3 regions of the Streptomyces sp. NPDC002835 genome follow, and region 2 is predicted to be linked to each of the others. Evidence: riboswitches for the same ligand, from Rfam matches in the RefSeq annotation. Region 2 holds a riboswitch; each other region holds the start of a gene.
The links. Region 2 has a riboswitch for cyclic di-AMP ahead of ACWD01_RS12375 (NlpC/P60 family protein). Riboswitches for the same ligand answer to the same signal wherever they lie in the genome.
Positions count from the first base shown of each region.

Region 1: it holds a riboswitch for cyclic di-AMP, as region 2 does, so the genes downstream of both, ACWD01_RS17950 (M23 family metallopeptidase) here and ACWD01_RS12375 (NlpC/P60 family protein) in region 2, are expected to answer to the same signal.
Region 3: it holds a riboswitch for cyclic di-AMP, as region 2 does, so the genes downstream of both, ACWD01_RS22455 (M23 family metallopeptidase) here and ACWD01_RS12375 (NlpC/P60 family protein) in region 2, are expected to answer to the same signal.

Region 1 covers NZ_JBSFUW010000014.1:147,114-151,944, forward strand. The annotation lists gene ACWD01_RS17940 (STM4011 family radical SAM protein) at 1-610, shown strand, start outside; gene ACWD01_RS17945 (SGNH/GDSL hydrolase family protein) at 642-1,433, opposite strand; gene ACWD01_RS17950 (M23 family metallopeptidase) at 1,604-2,557, opposite strand; cyclic di-AMP (ydaO/yuaA leader) riboswitch at 2,560-2,718, opposite strand; gene ACWD01_RS17955 (alpha-galactosidase) at 3,021-4,831, opposite strand, start outside.
Region 2 covers NZ_JBSFUW010000009.1:79,719-84,549, reverse strand. The annotation lists gene ACWD01_RS12385 (NlpC/P60 family protein) at 1-986, opposite strand, end outside; gene ACWD01_RS12380 (hypothetical protein) at 1,331-1,684, shown strand; gene ACWD01_RS12375 (NlpC/P60 family protein) at 1,746-2,936, opposite strand; cyclic di-AMP (ydaO/yuaA leader) riboswitch at 2,939-3,130, opposite strand; gene pcrA (DNA helicase PcrA) at 3,384-4,831, shown strand, end outside.
Region 3 covers NZ_JBSFUW010000021.1:53,304-58,134, reverse strand. The annotation lists gene ACWD01_RS22465 (M16 family metallopeptidase) at 1-410, shown strand, start outside; gene ACWD01_RS22460 (M16 family metallopeptidase) at 428-1,795, shown strand; cyclic di-AMP (ydaO/yuaA leader) riboswitch at 2,036-2,197, shown strand; gene ACWD01_RS22455 (M23 family metallopeptidase) at 2,211-2,993, shown strand; gene ACWD01_RS22450 (GntR family transcriptional regulator) at 3,230-3,907, shown strand; gene ACWD01_RS22445 (HPr family phosphocarrier protein) at 4,106-4,387, opposite strand; gene ACWD01_RS22440 (GNAT family N-acetyltransferase) at 4,554-4,831, shown strand, end outside.

The DNA.
Region 1 (4,831 bases), on a different contig from region 2:
CAGCGGCCGCACCGACTGGGTGGCGGACGCGGACCCGGCGAAGCTCGCGCTGTGGTGCACCTATCACCCGGGACAGACTCCTTACGACCGGTTCGTTGGCAAATGCCGGGATCTGATCCGGCGGGAGATCCGGTTCAGCGTGGGCATCGTCGGCTTCCCCGCCCATCTCGCGGAGGCGCGCCGGCTCCGCGCCGAGCTGCCTGCGCACGTCTACCTCTGGGTGAACGCGCCCGAGGGGCACGAACTCTCCGACGCCGAGGCCGACGCCTGGACCGAGCTGGACCCGCTCTTCCCGTTCAGCCGCCGTCCGCACCGATCCGCCGGGCTGCCGTGCCGCACCGGCGAGTCGGTGGTCTCGGTGGACGGCGACGGGACGGTCCGCCGCTGCCACTTCGTCCCCGCCGAACTGGGCAACCTCTACGACGGTTCGTACCGCCGGGCGCTGCGCCCCCGCGCCTGCCCGCTCGCCGTGTGCGACTGCCACATCGGCTATGTCCACCTGGAGACGCTGCCGCTGTACGACGTCTTCGCGGGCGGCGTCCTCGAACGGATCCCCGCCCCGGCCGCACTCGACCGGACCCCCGCCCGGACCCCCGCTGACCTCCCCTGACCTCCCCGTCATCCGCCGTCCTCCGCCGCCCTCAGAGCGGCAGCAGGTCCGGGCGCTTGGCCTCGACGTGGTCGCCGGAGCTCTCGCCGCGCAGCCGTCGTCCGATCCAGGGCGCCAGGTACTCGCGCGCCCATTGGATGTCGTCCCTGCGCACCTCCAGCGCCCCGCGCGGGGGCAGCGGCGGCCACGGCTGGTCGGGGTCGGCGGGCACGTCGAGTCCGAGGACCTGTGCCGCGCGGAGCGCGACCCGGGTGTGCCCCTCGGGCGACAGGTGCAGCCGGTCGGCGTCCCAGGCCCGCCGGTCCTGGACGGACTTGAGCGACCACAGGTCCAGCACCGGGCAGTCGTACCGGTCGGCGATGGCCCGCACATGCGCCGTGTACGTGGCGATCTTGCCGCGCAGATGGCGCAGGACGGGCACGTTCCGGGTGTCGAAGCCGGTCGTCACCATGACCGTGCCGACCGAGGCCGTGAGGTCGGCGACGGCCCGCTCGAAGCGTTCGGCCACGTCGTCCGGGTCGGAGCCCGGGCGGATGATGTCGTTGCCGCCGGCGCAGAAGGTGACGAGGTCGGGCGCGAGCTCCCGGGCCCTCGGCACCTGCTCGTCGACGATCTGGTCGAGGAGCCGCCCGCGCACGGCGAGGTTGGCGTAGCGGAAGCTGTGCTCCGGCCTTCGGTCGGCGAGCAGGACCGCGAAACGGTCCGCCCACCCGACGAAGCCGCCGTCGGGCCCCGGGTCGCCCACGCCCTCGGTGAAGCTGTCACCGATCGCCGCGTACGACCCGAATGCGCCACTGTTCTCTGTTCTCGAATCGTCTGCCACAAGGGCACATCTTTCCTTTATGGATGTGACCTACGCGACCGTAAGGAGGGGTTGACGGGGGGTGATCTTTACCACCCGTCAGTTTCCGGCGGGCCGGAATACGCGGAAGTCCCCGCTCCGCCAGGACGGAACGGGGATTTCCGGAATTGCCGGACGGTGGGCCGCACGGGTCAGAGGGAGACGCCGTGCTCCCGCAGGTAGGCCAGCGGGTCGATGTCCGAGCCGTAGGACGGGCCGGTGCGGACCTCGAAGTGCAGGTGCGGGCCGGAGGAGTTGCCGGTGGAACCGGACAGGCCGATCTGCTGCCCGCCGCTCACGGACTGTCCGCCGGAGACGGCCAGGGAGGAGAGGTGGGCGTACTGGGAGTAGGTGCCGTCCGTGTGCTGGATGACGACCTCGTTGCCGTACGCGCCGCTCCAGCCGGCGGAGACGACGGTGCCCGCACCGACGGCCTTGACGGAGCTGCCGGTCGGGGCGGCGAAGTCGACGCCGGTGTGGTAACCGCTGGACCACATCGCGCCGGAGGCGCGGTACGGCGTGGTGACGGCCGCGTCGACCGGGGCGCTGAAGCCGGACGCGGACGCCGGGGCCGCGGCCTCCTTCGCGGGAGCCGGCTTCGCGGGCGCCTTCTTCGCCGGGGCCTGGGCCTGCGGAGCGGCGGCCCGCGAGTCGTCGCGCGACGGGCGCGGCTTGGACTCGGCGCGGGGCTCGGGGTCGTTCTTCGCCTTGGACTTGGCGCCGATCGTCAGCTCCAGACCCGGGTGGATCAGCGACGGGTCGGAGCCGATGGCGCGGCGGTTGTCGTTGAAGAGCTGCTTCCAGCCGCCGCGGACGCTCTGCTCTTCGGCGATCTTCGACAGGTAGTCGCCGGCGACGACGGTGTACGTCTTCGGGGCCTTCTTGGCGGCCGGCAGCGCCGACTCGGCGAGGGCCGGGGCGGCCAGCGCCGGGGCGGCGGCCTGCTGGGGTGCGGCGACCGGTGCCGCCGCCGGGGCGGGGGCCGCGGTGGCGGTCGTGGCGCCGATCAGCGGGAGCGCGATGACGGCGCCGCCCGTGCCGGCGACGACGAAGCCGCGGGTGAACGGGTTGAACTTGGGACGACGGTGCTTACCCTTCGCGGGCATGGCGCATTCCTCTCCGGCGCCTACGAGGTGAGCTGTCGGGTTCGGGCTGGAGATGCCCGGTCGCACTGCTTGTACGACTTCACCCCAAGCCGTCCGGTTTTCCCGGAATCGGCGTACTACCTGGGTCCCCCGCTCCTGCCACACGTGGGTGGGTTCGAATTCCGGGCGGCGGCAGGATTAGGCGTTCCGTCCGGATTGAGCGTGACCGTAGGCGAGTCGGGCAGTCGTGGACAAGCGAGGATTTTCCACGATCAATGCAGAGCCCGATATCACCGGGGATTTCCGGTCACCCTCCGTGGACGACGGTCCTTCAATTGCCTTGCCGGTTACGGAATTGGCCCGCCGGTCCCGGCCACACAACGTCACGAATATGACGCTGCTCACCAGCCGGGGACCATCTCCCCCGCTTACGGGGCACGTTATGCCGAACCAGCCAATTCGGACAGAAGAAGCATTTGGCCATCTAGTGCCGCACTACGACCGCGGTCCACGCCCGCCTGAGCCGGATCACGGTGGCGTCCATGTCACCCTTCAGTCCGGTGTGCAGTCCGTGGTGCAGCAGCACCGCGCCCCGATGGACCGCTCCGGTGTCCACGCACGCGTAGGCGGCGGCCGGGTCGAGGCCGCGCAGCCGGAGCGCCGGCGGCCGCTCGCCGTACCGCTGCGCCTCGAGCAGCGCGAGCACGACCGTCTCGTCGCCCCGGACGTACTGCACGGCGCTCAGCCCGCCCTCCGGGGCCCGCAGCCGGTACAGCTCCCCGTGCTGGACGAGCGGCCTGATCTCCTTGTAGAGCCGGATCCAGTCAGCCGCCTCCGACAGTTCCGCCTCGCTCCACTGTGCGAGGTCTCCCCCGACGCCCAGTACCCCGGCCATGGCGCTGACGAAGCGGAAGCGCAGACTGCTCCGGCGGCCGTTGAGCTGGGCGTTGGGGCTGTCGGTCACCCAGGCCGCCATGACCCGGGCCGGGTGCAGCTGGCTGAAGCCGTGCTGGACGGCGAGCCGGTCCAGCGGGTCCGTGTTGTCCGAGGTCCACACCTGGTCGGTGCGGCCGAGGACCCCGAGGTCGATCCGGCCGCCGCCGCCGGAGCAGGACTCGAAGGCGACGCCCGGATGCGCGGCCCGCAGCCGGTCCAGCAGGGCGTAGAAGCCCTCGACGTGCCCGGTCCACAGCTTCTGCGGATACGGCTCCCCCGGCCAGCCCGCGTCGGTGAAGCAGCGGTTGAAGTCCCACTTCACATAGTCGACGGGCGCGCCGGACAGCAGGGCGTCGAGCTGCTTCCACAGATGCTCCCGGACGTCCTCGCGCGCGAGATTCAGTACGAGCTGGTTGCGGAATTCGGTGCGCGTGCGTCCCGGATGGTGCTGCACCCAGTCGGGGTGGGCGCGGTAGAGGTCGCTGTCCGCGTTGACCATCTCGGGCTCCACCCAGATCCCGAACCGCATGCCGAGACCGTGGACTTCGCGGGCGAGCGGCGCGAGGCCGCCGGGGAAGCGGTCCGGGTTCGGCGTCCAGTCGCCGAGTCCGGCGCGGTCGCTGGTGCGCCGCCCGAACCAGGCGTCGTCCACGACGAAAAGCTCGACGCCGATCCCCGCGGCCAGCCGGGCGAGGGCCAGCTGCTGCTGCTCCGAGATGTCGAAGCCGGTGGCCTCCCAGGAGTTGTAGAGCACCGGACGCGCCTCCTGGGCGCCGGGGATCACATGGGCGAGCTGCCAGGCGTGCCACGCCCTGCTGGCGCCGCCGAACCCGCCGTCGCTCCACAGCCCCGCGAAGACGGGCGAGGTGTAGGTCTCCCCCGGCGCGAGCAGTACCAGCCCGGAGTCGTCGTGACCGGCCCCGCCGGTGATCTGTACGCATTTGTCCGGGAGCTGCTGTACGGCGATCCGCCACGATCCGGACCAGCCGAGGGCGCAGCCGTACACCTCGCCGCGCTCCTCGGTGGCGCCTTCCGCGTCCAGGGCCACCCAGGGCAGGTGCTGGTGGCCGGTGTGGCCGCGCCGGCTGCCGATGATCTTCTCGCCGTAGCTGATCTCGGAACGGACCAGCCGGGACTCGGCGGCCCAGCGGCCGTGCAGCTGGGAGAGCCGCCATGCGTCCCGGTGCGGCAGCGTCCAGGCGGCGGCGTCGGCCCGGAGCAGTTCGAGGTCCGGCCCGGCGCCGTCGTGGGCGACGGTGGTCCAGCGCTCGATCACGTCGGAGTCGTCGCGCATCCGGTAGTGCAGCGTCAGGCCGAGGCCGACCTGTGCGTCGGTGAAGCGCAGCCGCAGCTCGTCGT
Region 2 (4,831 bases):
CCGGGCCGCGGCGCGTGGATCATCCTGCCGCCGCCGATATAGAGCCCGACGTGCGAGACGCCCGAGTAGAAGAACACCAGGTCGCCCGGGGCGAGTCGGGAGCGGGGAACGCGCTCGCCGGCGTTGATCTGGGTGTACGTGGTGCGCGGCAGCGACACCCCGGCGGCGCGCCAGGCGGCCTGGGTGAGGCCCGAGCAGTCGTAGGAGCCCGGCCCCGTCGCGCCCCACACGTACGGCTTGCCGAGCGCCCTGTACGCGTACGCGACGGCCTGGGCGGCCCGGCTGTTCGGGGCCCGCAGCGGGCTCCGGGGGGCGTCGGCGCGGTCGGCGCGGGCGGGCGCCCGGGTGGAGCCGCCGTCGTTGTACGCGGCGCGCTGCTCGGCGGTGAGCCTGGCCAGCAGCCGTTCGGCGGCCGCGAGTTTGCCGCGCACCGTGGCCTTGTGACCGGCCAGTTCCTTGCGGCGGGCCTCCAGCGTGGCGACCTTCTCCGCGGCCTGCTCCTTGAGGTCTGCCAGCTCCCTCAGTTGGCGCCGGACCCCGGCGATCGTGGCGGCCTGCCGGGCGCCGACCCGTTCGGCGCGGGCGGCGCGCTCCAGGTAGTCCTCCGGGTCGGAGGTGAGGGCGAGGCGCAGTCCGGGATCCATGCCGCCGTCGCGGTACTGGGCCGTGGCGACCGAACCGAGCGCGTTGCGGGAGGCGTTGAGCCGCTCGGTCCTGCGCGCGGCCTCGTCGCGCAGCGCGTCGAGCGACCTGCGGGCGCTCGACGTCTGCTCCTTGGCGCCGTTGTAGTTCTCGGTGGCGGCCTCCGCCTCCCGGTACAGCTTGTCGACCCGGATCTTGACCTGAGCGGGGGTGAGGCGGGGCTCGGCCTGGACCGTGCCCTCGAACGCGGTGCCGGTCGCCGCGCCGGCGAGGGCGAGGGTGACCGCGGTACGGGCGGCCGGCCCGCCGAACAGGCGCGGCCTTGGTTTCCGGTGGGTTGCCACGAGGGCTTCCACGTCCTTCCGTCGATCGCTGCCCGCCGTTCGCGTCCGGCGGCGGGCCGCACAGGGGAGCGGCCCACCGCCGGACATCCCGGCGGTGGCGGCCGAGTGCCGTCCGGCTGTACGACGGCTGGTGGGGAGTCGGCCACCTGAGGAAGGACGCTAGACGCCGCGGTCACGGGGGCGGGGCGGAAGGACCGCAAAGTACCGAAGATGGACGCTTGGGACCGGTTGCCGACCACCCGATGGACGTCACGGTTCCGCATTGCCGCGGCCTGCCGACCGATGCGGCGGAGCGGGCCCACCTGCCCGACGGGCGGTGGTATGGGGAGGGTTAGGCTCCGGCCATGGACGTACTCATCAATGTCTTCGTCGCCCTGCACATCATTGGTATCGCCTCGCTGCTGGGCGGATTCCTGACCCAGATGAAGGCGATGGGGGAGGGCACGGCCCGCTTCAACCCGGCGATGCTGCACGGCGCGCTGACCATGCTGGTCACGGGCGTGGCGCTGGTGGGTCTGAACCAGGCGGACGACCAGACGGTGAACAACCTCAAGATCGGCGTCAAGCTGGCGGTCCTGGTGGTGATCCTCGGCCTCGTCTACGTCAAGCGGGACGAGGAGAGGGTCGACAAGGCGCTGTTCGGCGCGGTCGGCGGCCTGACCATGGTCAACATCTTCATCGCCACCCTCTGGACCTGATCCGGGCCGGACATACCGGTGCCCGGGCGGCTCGGCCGCCCGGGCACTCGTGCGACCGGGGTCAGGCGGGGCGGACGCTGCCGTAGATCGGCATGTAGAAGATGGACTCCTCGCGGACGTTCGTGCCCGGCTTGGGGGCGTGGATCATCTTGCCGTCGCCGATGTAGATCCCGACGTGGCTGATGTCGTCGTAGAAGAAGACCAGGTCGCCGGGGAGCAGATCCGCCGTCGCGACGCGGGTGCCGACCTTCACCTGGTCCCAGGTGGTGCGCGGCAGGTCCACGCCGGCCGCCTTCCAGGCGGCCGCGGTGAGGCCGGAGCAGTCGTACGAGCTCGGGCCCGTCGCGCCCCACACGTACGGCTTGCCGATCTGGGCGCGGGCGAAGGCGAGGACCTTGTCGGCCTTGGCCGCGTAGGTGCCGTCGTCCGTGCCGGTCCCGGTGCCGGTGTCCGTACCAGTGTCCGTCCCCGGGTCGGTGGTGCCGGGGTCCGTGCTCGGGGCCGTCTCGCGCTCCTGGGCCTGCCGCTCGGCCTCCGCCCTGGCGGCGGCCTCGGCCGCGGCCTTCGCCTCGGCCTTGCGGCGGGCCTCCTCCTCCTTCTTCCGCTCGATCGCGGCGAGCCGTGCCTTCTCCTCCGCCGTCAGCGTCGACAGCAGGGTGCGCGCCTCCGCGAGCTTGGTCTGCACCGTCTGCTTGCTGGTGCGCAGCGCCTCCTGGGAGTCCGTGAGGGACTCGAGGCGCTTCGTCGCCGCCGCGCGCTGCTTGGCCGCCGCCGCCCGCTCGGTCTCGTACTCGCTGACCGCGGTGCGCTGCTGGGCCGTCATCCGGTCCATCAGCTGCGTCTGGTCGAAGTACGCCTGCGGGCTGTCCGCGAACATCAGCGCGGCGGTGGGCGTGACGGAACCGGTGCGGTACTGCGCGGCCGCGTAGTTGCCGAGCTCGCGGCGGGACTCGTTCAGCTTCTCGGTGCGCTTGGCCGCCTCGTCGAGGAGCTGGTCCACCTCTTGGCGCTTCTCCGCGGTGGCTTCCTTCGCCTTGTTGTACTCCTGCGTGGCGCTGCCGGCCTGCCGGTACAGGTCGTCGACCTTCTTCTGCACCTCTTCGATGCTGGGCTTCGGCTCGGCGGGCGCGGCCGTCGCGCTCTGCGTGGAGAGCAGGGTCACACCCGCGAGGGCTGCCGTGGTGAATCCGACGGCGGAGGACGGTTTGGTGCTTCGGCTGCGGGGCTTGCGATGCGACGCCAAGGCCGGCATCTCCTTCTTCCGTGGACCGCCTACCGGGTTAGCTGTCGGGTTCGGGCGAACGGAAGGTGCCCTACGGACCGAGTGGCGCGCGGTCCGATTCACCCCGGTGGTACTGGGTCCTCCCGTGTCGAGGACGGTGTCGGGAGGGTGGGTCCCCGGTTCCGGACTCCGTTGCCGGAGGCCGGATTCGGCGCAGGCCGCCCGTTCGGCGTGGTTCGCCGGGAGGGGTGCGGGCCGCCTGGTCGAGCACGCTAGCCAACTCGTGCAGCCGCTGTGAAGGTTGATGTTCGATATGTCCGATACATTTTCGTGACCTTTTTCGGCGGATGGTCCCCGGCCCGGCTCCGGAGGCGGATTCGTCGCCTGGCGGAATCGCGCCGTCACCGACCGTCGCCCGCCGCCGGTCTTCGGCGTGCGGCCACGGTTGTCGGTGCGGCCGCCTAGACTCGTTAGGCGATGAGCAGCCTCTTTGACGACAGCTTCCTGGCGGACCTTCAGCCCCAAGCGGACGAGCATCCGCCGCCGCCCGAGGATTCGGCTCCGGAGCAGATCCCGGACGACCTCTTCCAGGGCGCCTTCGACGTGCCCCCGGCCCGCGACGGGTACTACCGCGACGGCGCGCCGCGCCCCGTGGTGGACCCCGCCGCGCTCCTCGACGGGCTGAACGAACAGCAGCGCGCCGCTGTCGTGCACACAGGGTCACCCCTGCTCATCGTGGCCGGCGCCGGCTCCGGCAAGACGCGGGTGCTCACGCACCGCATCGCGCATCTGCTCGGGACCCGCCATGTGCACCCCGGCCAGATACTGGCGATCACCTTCACCAACAAGGCCGCCGGCGAGATGAAGGAGCGCGTCGAGCAGCTGGTGGGCCCGCGCGCCAACGCCATGTGGGTCATGACCTTCCACAGCGCGTGCGTGCGCATCCTGCGCCGCGAGTCCAAGAAGCTGGGCTTCACCTCGTCGTTCTCGATCTACGACGCCGCCGACTCGAAGCGGCTGATGTCGCTGGTCTGCCGCGATCTGGACCTCGACCCGAAGAAGTTCCCGCCGAAGTCCTTCAGCGCCAAGATCTCGAACCTGAAGAACGAGCTGATCGACGAGGAGACCTTCGCCGACCAGGCCCAGGCCGGTTTCGAGAAGACGCTCGCCGAGGCGTACCGGATGTACCAGGCGCGGCTGCGCGAGGCCAACGCCCTGGACTTCGACGACATCATCATGACGACGGTCCACCTCCTCCAGGCCTTCCCGGACGTCGCCGAGCACTACCGCCGCCGCTTCCGGCACGTCCTCGTCGACGAGTACCAGGACACCAACCACGCGCAGTACACGCTCGTGCGCGAGCTGGTGGGCACCGGCTACGAGGACCTGGACCCGGCCGAGCTCTGCGTCGTCGGCGACGCCGACCAGTCGATCTACGCCTTCCGCGGCGCGACCATCCGCAACATCCTCCAGTTCGAGGAGGACTACCCGGACGCGACGACGATCCTGCTGGAGCAGAACTACCGCTCCACCCAGACGATCCTGTCCGCCGCCAACGCCGTCATCGAGCGCAACGAGTCCCGCCGCCCCAAGAACCTGTGGACCAACGCGGGCGAGGGCGCCCAGATCACCGGCTACGTCGCGGACACCGAGCACGACGAGGCCCAGTTCGTCGCCGACGAGATCGACCGGCTCACCGACCAGGGCGAGGCGAAGGCAGGCGACGTCGCCGTCTTCTACCGCACGAACGCCCAGTCGCGTGTCTTCGAGGAGATCTTCATCCGCGTCGGCCTGCCCTACAAGGTCGTCGGCGGGGTGCGCTTCTACGAGCGCAAGGAGGTCCGCGACGTGCTGGCCTATCTGCGCGTCCTGGCCAACCCCGAGGACAACGTTCCGCTGCGCCGCATCCTGAACGTGCCGAAGCG
Region 3 (4,831 bases), on a different contig from region 2:
TGGCCGGCGCCCCGTCGATGGGCTGGCTGGACGTCAAGACCTCCGGCGGCGTCGAGGTCCCCGGGATCGAGGCGGCCGTCGACGAGGAGCTGGCGCGCTTCGCCGCCGAGGGCCCGACGGCGGAGGAGATGGAGCGGGCCCAGGCCCAGCTCGAGCGCGAGTGGCTGGACCGGCTCGGCACGGTGTCGGGCCGCGCCGACGAACTCTGCCGCTACGCGGTGCTGTTCGGCGACCCGCAGCTGGCGCTCAGCGCCGTCACGCGGGTGCTCGACATCACCGCGGAGGAGGTGCGGGCGGTCGCGAAGGCGCGTCTGCACCCCGAGAACAGGGCGGTGCTGGTCTACGAACCTGTCGCCGCGGAAGAGACCGAAGCGGCCGACGGACACGAGCACGAAGGGACGGACCAGTGAGCGACGCTGCCGTGACCATGGACTTCCATCCGCAGCCGGCCCCGGGCACCGCCCGGCCCTGGGCCTTCCCGGCCCCCGAGCGCGGCACGCTCGACAACGGCCTGACGGTGCTGCGCTGCCACCGGCCCGGCCAGCAGGTGGTGGCGGTCGAGGTCTGCCTCGACGCCCCGCTGGACGCCGAGCCCGAGGGCCTCGACGGCGTCGCCACGATCATGGCGCGCGCCCTGTCGGAGGGCACCGACAAGCACTCCGCGGAGGAGTTCGCCGCCGAACTGGAGCGCTGCGGCGCCACCCTGGACGCCCACGCCGACCACCCCGGGGTCCGGGTGTCGCTGGAGGTCCCGGTCTCCCGGCTCCCCAAGGCGCTCGGTCTGCTCGCCGAGGCGCTGCGGACCCCCGCCTTCGCGGAGAGCGAGGTCGAGCGGCTGGTCCGCAACCGCCTCGACGAGATCCCGCACGAGACGGCGAACCCGGGCCGCCGTGCCGCCAAGCAGCTCTCCAAGGAGCTCTTCCCGGCCGCGCTGCGCGTCTCGCGCCCCCGCCAGGGCACCGAGGAGACGGTGGCCCGTATCGACGCCGCGGCCGTGCGCGCCTTCTTCGAGGCCCATGTGCGCCCCGCGACGGCGACCGCCGTGATCGTCGGCGACCTCACCGGCGTCGACCTGGACGCCGTGCTCGGCGACTCGCTCGGCACCTGGACGGGCGACAAGGCCGCCCCGCACCCGGTGCCCGCGATCACCGCCGACGACACCGGCCGCGTGATCGTCGTGGACCGTCCCGGGGCCGTGCAGACCCAGGTGCTCGTCGGCCGGGTCGGAGCCGACCGTCACGACCGTGTCTGGCCCGCCCAGGTGCTCGGCACGTACTGCCTCGGCGGCACCCTCACCTCCCGCCTCGACCGCGTACTGCGCGAGGAGAAGGGCTACACCTACGGCGTACGGGCCTTCGGACAGGTGCTGCTCTCCGCGCCGGACGGCTCGGGCGCGGCCATGCTCGCCATCAGCGGCTCGGTGGACACGCCCAACACCGGCCCCGCGCTGGACGACCTGTGGAAGGTGCTCCGCACGCTCGCGGCCGAGGGCCTCACCGACGCCGAACGTGACGTCGCCGTGCAGAACCTGGTGGGCGTCGCCCCGCTGAAGTACGAGACGGCGGCCTCCGTCGCGGGCACCCTGGCCGACCAGGTCGAGCAGCACCTCCCGGACGACTACCAGGCCCAGTTGTACGTACGGCTGGCGGAGACCGGCACGGTGGAGGCGACCGCGGCCGTGGTCAACGCCTTCCCGGTGGACCGGCTTGTCACGGTGCTCGTCGGCGACGCGTCGCAGATCGCCGAACCCGTCAAGGCGCTCGGCATCGGCGAAGTGAGGGTTGTCACGGGCTGAACGGAAGCCGCCGATCGGGCAGCAGGCCGAAACCGGCGGATCGCCCGTCAGGCGCAGACAAGCGGAACCCCGGCTTCGGATCGTTTGCCGGGGTTCCGTCGTATGCCCGTTTTGCGGGAGAGGTTGCCTGTCTGCCCTGTGGCATGCGCTACAAAACGGGCTGTCCGTTTGGCGATTGACGGACGAGATGCCTAGCGTCGGTCCGGCTGTTCGTCTGAAGATCGTCGCGCCCGCGGCGTCGGGCAGTCATCGCCGAGTCCCCGTCAGGCGCGAGCCTGGGGAGCCGGGGACCCAATCAGTCCCTGGGGTGAATCGGACACCTTCGCCCGAGCGGAGGCGCCCGTAGGAGACCTTCCTGCTCCGAACCCGTCAGCTAACCCGGTAGGCGAGAAGGAAGGAAAGGATCAGCCTCTCCATGGCGTTCACCCGTGCCACCGGGAAGCATCGTGCCCCGAGCCGCCTGACGCGCAGGAGCGCGAAACTGGCCGGCGCCGCCGCACTCGCCACCACCGGCGTCGTCGGAACCCTCGCCTCCCCGGCTCTCGCCGCAGACGCTTCCGCCCTCTCCGCCGAGGACACCGGCCTCACCCAGATCATCACCATGGGCTCGCTCGCCGACGAGATAGCCGACCAGGCCGCCGCGCAGAAGCAGGAGGCCGAGGAGGCCGCCGCCCAGGCCCGTGCGCGGGAGAAGGCCGCGGCGGAGGCCAAGCGCAAGGCGGAGGCGCGCGCCAAGGAGGCCCGCGAGGCCGAGGAGCGCGCCGCCCGTGAGGCCGAGCGCCGGCGGCTGAACTCCTTCCAGCTCCCCATCGCCGGCTCCTTCGTGACCACCGGCTACAAGACCGGCGGCGCCCTGTGGTCCTCCGGCTCCCACTCCGGCGTCGACTTCCGCGCCCCGTCCGGCAGTTCCGTCGTGTCCGTGGGCTCCGGCACCGTCGTCGAGGCCGGCTGGGACGGCGCGTACGGCAACAGCGTCGTGATCCGGATGAACGACGGCACCTACACGCAGTACGGCCACCTGGCGTCCATCGGCGTCTTCGCCGGCCAGCAGGTCACGCCCGGCCAGCAGATCGGGCTCTCCGGCTCGACCGGCAACTCGACCGGGCCGCACCTGCACTTCGAGGCGCGGACCACGGCCGAGTACGGCTCCGACATCGACCCGGTCGCCTACCTGCGCTCGCACGGCGTCGCCGTCTGACCCCGGCGTCCCCGCCGTGCGGCCCGCCCGTCGCACCCGCTCGCAAGGCCCCCGGCTTCCCGCCGGGGGCCTTCGGCCTATTCCGTGCCGTTTCCGCCATTCCGCGATTGCCGTGCGTGCCAAGAGATTTCCATGGTTTCCCGGCCGCCGTCGGAAAACGGCGCACATTGCAATAGAGTCACGGGAAGACACGTCCAACGGCTGCGTTTCGCTCGGATCAAGGCGGAGGTTCGGTCATGCGTATTCCCGCGCACTCGGTATGCACGGCGATCCGCGACGACATCGTCTCCGGTGTCTTCGAACGCGGCAGCCGGCTCACCGAGGAGCAGCTCGCCCGCCGCTACGGGGTCTCCCGGGTCCCGGTGCGCGAAGCGCTGCGCACCCTGGAGTCGGAGGGGTTCGTCGTCACCCGGCGGCACGCGGGCGCCTGCGTCGCCGAGCCCACGGAGCAGGAGGCCGCCGACCTCCTGGAGGTCCGCATGCTGCTGGAGCCCCTGGGGGCGGCCCGAGCCGCACAGCGCCGTACCGAGGCACACCTCAAGGTGCTTCGAGGCCTGGTCAGGCTGGGGCAGGAGCGGGCACGCCGGGGTCAGGGCGAGGATCTGCGCTCCCTCGGCAACTGGTTCCACGAGACGCTCGCCCAGTCCTGCGGCAGCCCCGGACTGACCGCGCTGCTCACCCAGTTGCGGCACAAGATCGCCTGGATGTACGCGGTGGAGCAGCCGGCCGCGCCGGTCGAGGCATGGGCCGAGCGCGGGGCGATCGTCGACGCCGTGGCGCGCGGTGACGCCGAGCGGGCGCGGGCGCTGACGGCGCTGCACGCGGAGCGGTCCGCCGGGGCGCACCGGCTGCGGCGCACCGTGCGGGTGAGGACTTCGCAACATCCCGTAAACACCACGAGCGGCCGGAATTAACAGACGGCGTATATAAAAAGTGGTGCGGTGCTGCTTCTTTTATGGATTTCCTTTTCCCGACGGCGTCCGTGAATTCGTGGTGCTCGCGGAAAGCGCGTGGGCGGTTCCGGGAAAGCGGTGGTCCCGGGAATGCAGAACCGCGGCGCCCCCGTATCGGGGCACCGCGGTTCTGTCGTACTGAACTGAGGGGGACTCGGCTCAGACCGTCTCGGGAAGCTCGTCGAGACCCTCGGCGACCAGCTTGGCCAGACGGTCCAGGGCGGCCTCGGCGCCGTCCGCGTCGGAGGCGAGGACGATCTCCTCGCCGCCCTGCGCGCCCAGGCCGAGCACGGCGAGCATGGAGGCGGCGTTGACCGGGTTGCCGTCGGCCTTGGCGATCGTCACGGGGACGCCGGCAGCCGTCGCGGCACGGACGAAGATGGACGCGGGGCGGGCGTGAAGGCCCTCGGCCCAGCCGACATTGACGCGGCGCTCAGCCATGGTGTTGCCCTTCAAGTCTTAGCGGGTTGTCTAGACCAGTCTCTCATGTGTTCCGGCGTGCCCTCCGACCGGTCCGAGGCGGTGCCGGACCGCCCGTGCGGCCTCCTCAGACTGCCCGCCGGCAACCGGCGGCGCGACCGCTGCGCCGCGCCGTAGGCTTTGCACCATGCAGACCTCGCAGGAGCACGCCTACCCGGCTCACTGGGAAGCAGACGTGGTGCTGCGCGACGGCGGCACCGCCCGGATCAGGCCCATCACGACCGAGGACGCCGACCGGCTGGTCAGCTTCTACGAGCAGGTCTCCGACGAGTCGAAGTACTACCGCTTCTTCGCCCCCTACCCGCGGCTGTCCGCCAAGGACGTCCACCGCTTCACCCACCACGACTACGTGGACCGGGTCGGGCTCGCGGTCACGGTCGGCGGCGAGTTCATCGCCACCGTCCG